Regions from separate parts of the Sporacetigenium sp. TC11 genome, predicted to be linked through region 1. Evidence: riboswitches for the same ligand, from Rfam matches in the RefSeq annotation. Region 1 holds a riboswitch; the other holds the start of a gene.
What was found. A riboswitch is a leader RNA that binds a small molecule or an ion and turns the genes downstream of it on or off. The one in region 1 is predicted to bind FMN.

Region 1 (3,745 bases):
ATGTTATAATAAGGAGTATGTATAGTTAAATCAGGAGGAAGTATAATGTTATTCATAAAAAATGGTATTATTAATACTGTGACTAATGGAGTTATAGAGGGAGATATTCTTATAGAAAATGGAAAGATAGTTGAAATTGGAAAGGATATAGTAGTCCCACTAGATGTTGAAGTTATAGATGCTACAGGAAAGTATATATATCCTGGATTTATAGATGCTCATACACACTTAGGTTTATGGGAAGATGGTATGGGCTTTGAAGGGGCAGATGGAAACGAAGAAACAGATCCAATAACTCCACATTTAAATCCCATAGATGGAGTAAATCCTATGGATAGAACTTTTGCAGAAGCTGTATCTGGAGGAATAACATCTGCATGTACTACTCCCGGAAGTGCAAATGTCATGGGAGGGCAATGTATAGCTATAAAAACTCATGGTAAGAGAATAGATAAAATGATTATAAAAAACCCTGTTGCTTCTAAAATAGCTTTTGGTGAAAATCCAAAGAATGTATATGGAAAAGATGACAAAATGCCTCAAACTAGAATGGCTATAGCTGCACTTTTAAGAGAAACACTTAAAAAGGCAGAAGAGTACTTAGAAGATATTGTTGCTCAAGAAGAAGATGAAGACAATGAAAAGCCAGAATACGATATAAAGATGGAATCGCTATTGCCTGTGCTTAGAAGAGAAATACCTTTTAAAGTACATGCCCATAGAGCAGACGATATGTTTACAGCTATAAGAATAGCAAAGGAATTTAATATAAGATTATCATTAGACCATTGTACTGAAGGACACCTTATAGTAGATGAACTAGTTGAAGAAGGATATCCTGTTATAGTAGGGCCAAGTTTATCTGAAAGGTCAAAGATAGAACTAAGAAATTTAACCTTTGATACTGCCGGGATACTATCTAATGCTGGACTTGATGTATGTTTAATGACAGACCACCCAGTTATACCTATTCAGTACTTGCCACTATGTGCTGCCATTGCTATAAAACATGGTATGAAAAAAGAAAAGGCTATAGAATCTATAACTATAAATCCTGCAAAGGTTTTGGGAATAGAAGATAGAGTAGGGTCTATAGAAGTGGGAAAAGATGCGGATATAGTTATATGGGATAATGAACCTTTAGATGTTCAAAGTTATGTAGAATATACATTAATAGATGGAAAAGTTGTATATAAAAAATTATAATTGACGAATAGTTTTATTCAGTATAAAATATAATTATAACAAGAAAAAATTAAATAAAAGATAAATCTTCAGGGCGGGGTGAAATTCCCGACCGGCGGTATAGCCCGCGAGCTACTATGTAGCTGACTTGGTTAAATTCCAAGGCCGACAGTAAAGTCTGGATGAAAGAAGATTAAGTGCATAATTATATTTATTATGTATTTATATTCATTGTGAACAAAAGTCTGAAGATTTATCTTCGGACTTATTTATTTTCTAATCAAAAATTTATTTAGGAGGTATTCACAATGCAAGAAATAACAAAACAATATAAAACTGGATATTTTTCAACATCAACTTTAGTTAAAGTAGCTATACTATCATCGATATGTTATGTTCTTATGTTTCTACAATTCCCAATACCAGCACTTTTCCCAGACTTTTTAAAGATAGATATATCAGACGTTCCTGCTATATTAGGCGGTATGGCATTAGGACCTGTTGCTGGAATAACAATTGAACTTATAAAAAATATATTACAAGCTTTAACAAATACTCAAACAGGTGGAGTAGGAGAACTAGCTAACTTTTTAATTGGTGGTTCATTTGTATTAGTAACATCAGTTATATATAGAAGAAAAAAAGAGTTAAAAGGGTCTATAATAGCTCTTATACTAGGTACTATATTTATGACTGCAGTAGGGGCATTAGCTAATTACTATATACTAATACCATTCTATACAAACTTTATGCCAATGGAAGCTATAATAGGTATGGGAAGTGCATTAAATCCTAAGATTGTAGATTTACCTACTTATATACTATGGATGGTATCACCTTTTAATATAATAAAGGGAATTTTAATGTCAATAATAATAGTATTAATATATAAGAAAGTAGAACCTATATTGAAAAAAGGATAAAAAAGATAAAAAAGCGCTTAAAGCGCTTTTTTTATTTTGCAAAGCTTTATTAAAATAGTTGGTTATAATATAATAGTATAGTTAATCTTTATAATGGAGATGGTTGAATGGTGAAAATATATTTAGAAAATGAAGAAAAGACAAAAGATATAGGATATAAATTAGGGAAATTACTAGATAAAAAAAGTATTTTATGCTTAATAGGAGATTTAGGAGCAGGAAAAACTACTTTGACACAGAGTATAGCTAAAGGATTAGAAGTCGATGATTATATAACTAGTCCTACATTTACAATAGTAAACGAATATGAAGGTAGAGTACCTCTATACCACTTTGATGTATATAGAATAGGAAGTAGTGATGAAATGTACGATATAGGATTTGATGAGTACATAAACTCAGATGGAGTTTGTATAATAGAATGGGCAAATTTAATTGAGGATATACTTCCTGATGAATATTTATATATAGACCTTAAATACAAAGAAAATGGGCGAGAAATGATATTAAACCCAAAAGGAGAAAAATACGAAGAAATTATTAAGGAGTTGTTGATTTAATGAAAGTATTAGGCATAGATACATCTTCACAAACTGCTAGTATCGCTATAATGGACAATGAAAAATTAATAGCAGAATACACTATAAATACTAAGAAAACTCATTCTCAAAAACTTATGCCGATGATAGAAGAGATGTTTAATGAAAGCGATGTTAAAATAGATGAGATAGATTTAATAGGTGTATGTATAGGTCCAGGATCGTTTACAGGGCTTAGAATAGGGATGGCGACAGCAAAGGCCATAGCACATGTTAGGGATATACCTATTGTTGGAGTAAACTCATTAGAATCCATGGCATTTAATATGAATTTATCTAAGTTCACTATATCTCCTATAATAGATGCCCAAAGAAATCAAGTATATACTAGTAAGTATACATGGGAAGACAATAAATTAATATCAATAGATGATATAAATGTAGTATCAATAGATGAACTAGTAGAAAATATAAAAAATGGAGCTGAAGAAGTAATTTTATTAGGAGAAGCTATAAATTTATATAAAGAAAATCTTGAAAATATTAAAAATATAAATATATCACCTAAATCTCACAATATATCTAGAGCAAGTAGCTTATGTGAATTAGCTATTGATAAATACAATAGAAATATAGACGTTCATAATTGCTATACTATAAATCCAATGTATATAAGAAAATCTCAAGCTGAAGTTCAATATGATGAAAAAATGATGAGGATACAGAAGAATGAACAATAACTTAATAATAAGAGATATGAAACTTAAAGACATAGATGGAGTATATAACGTTGAGAAGTCTTGTTTTCCAGATCCTTGGAGTAAAGAATCATTTAAGAAAGAGATACAAAATAAATTAGCAAAGTATTTGGTTGCACAGATAGAGGACAAGGTAGTTGGTTATGTTGGAGCTTGGTTTATAATAGATGAGGCACATATAACTAATGTAGCTGTAAGCCCAGAATACAGGGGTCAAAAAATAGGTGACAAAATAGTAAAATACCTTATAGATGAATGTAATGATAATAAAATTAAGGCTATGACTTTAGAAGTTAGAGTATCAAATATTGTAGCTCAAAACCTATATAAAAAATATGGT
Region 2 (3,745 bases), on a different contig from region 1:
AGATTTGATCAAGATAATACTACTGCAAATTTGGCTTCTACTTTAATTTTTTCTGTAGTTAATACAATAGCTAAAGTTCATAACTTAGATATTTAAAAATTCGCTACGCTCATAGTGCCAATGAGCAGGTCCCTTGCTAAAAAAGTCCTAGAATACATTGTATTCTAGGACTTTTTACAAGTTATAGAGAGATGAAACTCGGATTATATGATGTGTTCAATTTACATGAGTTTTTGTCACACTACACCCCTATTATGTATTATTTATATAGAATAGTCATAGTACATGTTTACATAACATTATATATTAATATACATCAATTATTAACAAATGGGGTGGTACTATGAGGTGTTTGCCGGGAATATTACTAGTTATATCTAGTTTAATTGCGTTGATTATAGCTAATAGTCCATTAGGATATTTTCATAACTATTTTTTTGATGAAATAAAAGTATTTAATAATTTTACTATAAAGATGATTGTCGATGATTTTTTAATGGCAATATTTTTCCTAGGGGTGTCTCTAGAAATAAAAAAAGAGCTATTATGTGGAAACTTATCTAGCTTTAAAAAAGCATCGTTCCCAATTATAGCTGCTATAGGAGGGGTATTAGTACCAGCAATAATATTTATATTATTTAACAAAGGTACTGCTTATATAGAAGGGTTAGGTATACCAATAGCAACTGATATAGCTTTTGCAGTAGGAATATTTATGCTACTAGAAAATAGATTAAATCACAGACTCAAAATATTTTTATTATCACTAGCAGTTGTAGATGATTTAATTTCGATAATAGTTATAGCTGTTGTTTATCCCTCTAATATAAGTTATATATATATTACAATTGCCATTTTAATTACAGCCATAATATATGTTATAAATAAGGTATTTAAAGTTAAAAAGACATATATCTATATGATTCTAGGATTAATCCTTTGGTATTTGGTACATAAGAGTGGAGTACATTCAACTATTAGTGGAGTATTATTAGGATTAGCTATGCCAATAAAACGCGATTTGGATCATAGTATATCAAATTTATCAAACTATTTTATACTACCATTATTCGCTTTTGCAAATACGGCTATAAGATTAAATACAAATATTGATTTTGATAAAGGTAGTACTTTGATTCAAGGGATTATTTGTGGATTAGTTATAGGGAAGCCCCTAGGGATAATGTTATTTACTTACATAGCAACAAAGCTCCACATAACACAAAAGCCTAAAAATACAAGTTGGCTATCAATATTTAATGTAGCTGTACTTGCTAGCATAGGATTTACAATGTCTATTTTTGTAGCTGAAATAGCTTTTAGTAATTCTGATAATATAATAGATATAGCTAAAATATCAATTTTAATTTCTTTAGTGATATCAGTCGGTATATCTTATGTAATAACATTTGCTGTGGATTTATTAAAAAAATCATTGAGTCTAAGTTATATTATAAAAAGTGGTAAATAAAAAATTGTTAAATATATAATTGACAAGATCTTTTAGCGGTGTTATCATGAAATCAAGAAAAGTAAATAAATCTTCAGGGCGGGGTGTAATTCCCCACCGGCGGTAAAGCCCGCGAGCCGAAAGGCTGACTTGGTTAGATTCCAAGGCCGACAGTAAAGTCTGGATGAAAGAAGATTATAATATATGTACGAATGTTATAACTCCAAAATTTGGGATTATAGTATTAGATATGGTTTATTTGTGCATAATAAAGCCCTGAGAATACATTCTCAGGGCTTATTTTAATTACATGGAAATAATATTTCAAACATATAAACTTAAGCAATGCGAGTTTTTTAATTACATAAAAACTGGAGTGGTTATATTGGATATTAAGTATATGAAAAGAGCTTTAGAATTAGCACAAAAAGGAATAGGATATACAAGCCCAAATCCACTAGTAGGAGCCTTAATAGTAAAAAATGGAAAAGTAATTGGAGAAGGATATCATGAAGTTTACGGTAGTAATCATGCTGAGATAAATGCATTTAAAAATGCAACAGAAGATGTTAAAGGTGCTACTATGTATGTTACCCTAGAACCTTGTTCTCACTATGGCAAAACGCCTCCATGTGCAAATGCAATAGTAGAAAAAGGAATAAAGAAGGTAGTAATAGGTTTAAAAGACCCAAACCCACTAGTTTCAGGAAAAGGAATACAAATTCTAAAAGACAATGGGATAGAAGTAGTTAGTGGAGTGCTAGAAGAAGAAGGAAGAAAATTAAATGAAATATTCTTAAAGTATATAACTACAAAACTTCCATTTTGTATTATGAAAACTGCTATGACATTAGATGGAAAAATCGCAGCATACACTGGGGATTCCAAATGGATAACAGGAGAATTGTCAAGGAAATACGTACATAAATTAAGGCATAGAGTGTCAGGTATTATGGTAGGAATAGGAACAATACTTAAGGATGATCCATTTTTAAATACAAGACTAGAAAATGGTGAAGGAAAAGATCCCATAAGAATAATTGTAGATAGTAAGCTGAGAATTCCACTACAAGCAAACGTTTTAAATCTTAAATCCGATGCAAAAACAATTATAGCAACTACTCAAAATGCTGATAAGGATAAGTTAAAAGATTTAGAAGGAAAAGGAGCAGAAGTAATTATTACTTCATCTAGTGATAAAGTTGACTTGGTATTTTTAATGAAAGCACTTGGAGAGAAAAAAATTGATAGTGTTCTTTTAGAAGGTGGAAGTGAGCTAAATTACTCTGCACTTAATGAGGGAATTGTAGATAAAGTAAATTCTTTTATTGCACCTAAGATAATAGGAGGAAGTAATTCAAAAACTCCAGTTGGTGGAATAGGAAAATCATATATGAAAGATGCTATAAATCTTAAGGATATAAATATTCATGCCTTTGGAGATGACATAATGATAGAAGGCTATATAAGAAAGGAGGAATAAGACGTGTTTACAGGGTTAGTAGAAGAAATTGGAAAGATTGAATCTATTATTAAATCTGAGAAATCAGCCAAAATAATAATTAAAGCTAATAAAGTACTTAAGGAAGTAATGCTAGGAGATAGTATAGCTACTAATGGGGTTTGTCTTACAGTAACATCATTTGAAAGCGGGAAATTTACTGTTGATGTTATGGCAGAAACTATTAGAAGAAGTAATCTAAAAGGCCTTTCTCCTGGAGATGAAGTTAATCTAGAAAGGGCCTTGAGATTAGGTGATAGACTAGGGGGCCATATAGTAAGTGGACATATTGATGGTACAGGGATTATTAGGAGCTATGAAAAAGAAGATAATGCAATATGGGTTTCTATTTCTGCATCACATGAAATATTAAAATATATAGTTCAAAAAGGATCTATTGCAATAGATGGTGTAAGTCTGACAGTTGCATATGTAGATGAATCTATATTTAAGGTTTCTATAATTCCACATACCAAGGAAATGACTACACTTCTTAGAAAAAAAGTTGGAGATGAAGTAAATTTAGAATGCGATATGATAGGAAAGTATATTGAGAAACTTTTAGGAGCAAAAGAACAGGCACCAATTAAGAAAGGTATTGATTTCGATTTCCTTAGTGAAACTGGATTCATATAGAGGAGGGTAAAAAATGAATAAATTTAATACTATAGAAGAAGCAATTGAAGATATCAGAGTTGGAAAGATAGTAGTTGTAGTAGATGATGAAGATAGAGAAAATGAAGGCGACTTACTTATGGCTGCAGAGAAAGTTACACCTGAGGCTATAAACTTTA

Region 2: it holds a riboswitch for FMN, as region 1 does, so the genes downstream of both, ribD (bifunctional diaminohydroxyphosphoribosylaminopyrimidine deaminase/5-amino-6-(5-phosphoribosylamino)uracil reductase RibD) here and ACUSRV_RS13575 (ECF transporter S component) in region 1, are expected to answer to the same signal.

The regions. Positions count from the first base shown of each region.
Region 1 is NZ_JBYVNY010000010.1:69,117-72,861, reverse strand. Features, by position in the region: gene ACUSRV_RS13580 (amidohydrolase) at 46-1,206, shown strand; FMN riboswitch at 1,267-1,383, shown strand; gene ACUSRV_RS13575 (ECF transporter S component) at 1,494-2,108, shown strand; gene tsaE (tRNA (adenosine(37)-N6)-threonylcarbamoyltransferase complex ATPase subunit type 1 TsaE) at 2,216-2,668, shown strand; gene tsaB (tRNA (adenosine(37)-N6)-threonylcarbamoyltransferase complex dimerization subunit type 1 TsaB) at 2,668-3,387, shown strand; gene rimI (ribosomal protein S18-alanine N-acetyltransferase) at 3,377-3,745, shown strand, end outside.
Region 2 is NZ_JBYVNY010000001.1:55,820-59,564, reverse strand. Features, by position in the region: gene hutG (formimidoylglutamase) at 1-96, shown strand, start outside; gene nhaA (Na+/H+ antiporter NhaA) at 344-1,471, shown strand; FMN riboswitch at 1,537-1,650, shown strand; gene ribD (bifunctional diaminohydroxyphosphoribosylaminopyrimidine deaminase/5-amino-6-(5-phosphoribosylamino)uracil reductase RibD) at 1,827-2,933, shown strand; gene ACUSRV_RS00275 (riboflavin synthase) at 2,937-3,587, shown strand; gene ACUSRV_RS00270 (bifunctional 3,4-dihydroxy-2-butanone-4-phosphate synthase/GTP cyclohydrolase II) at 3,601-3,745, shown strand, end outside.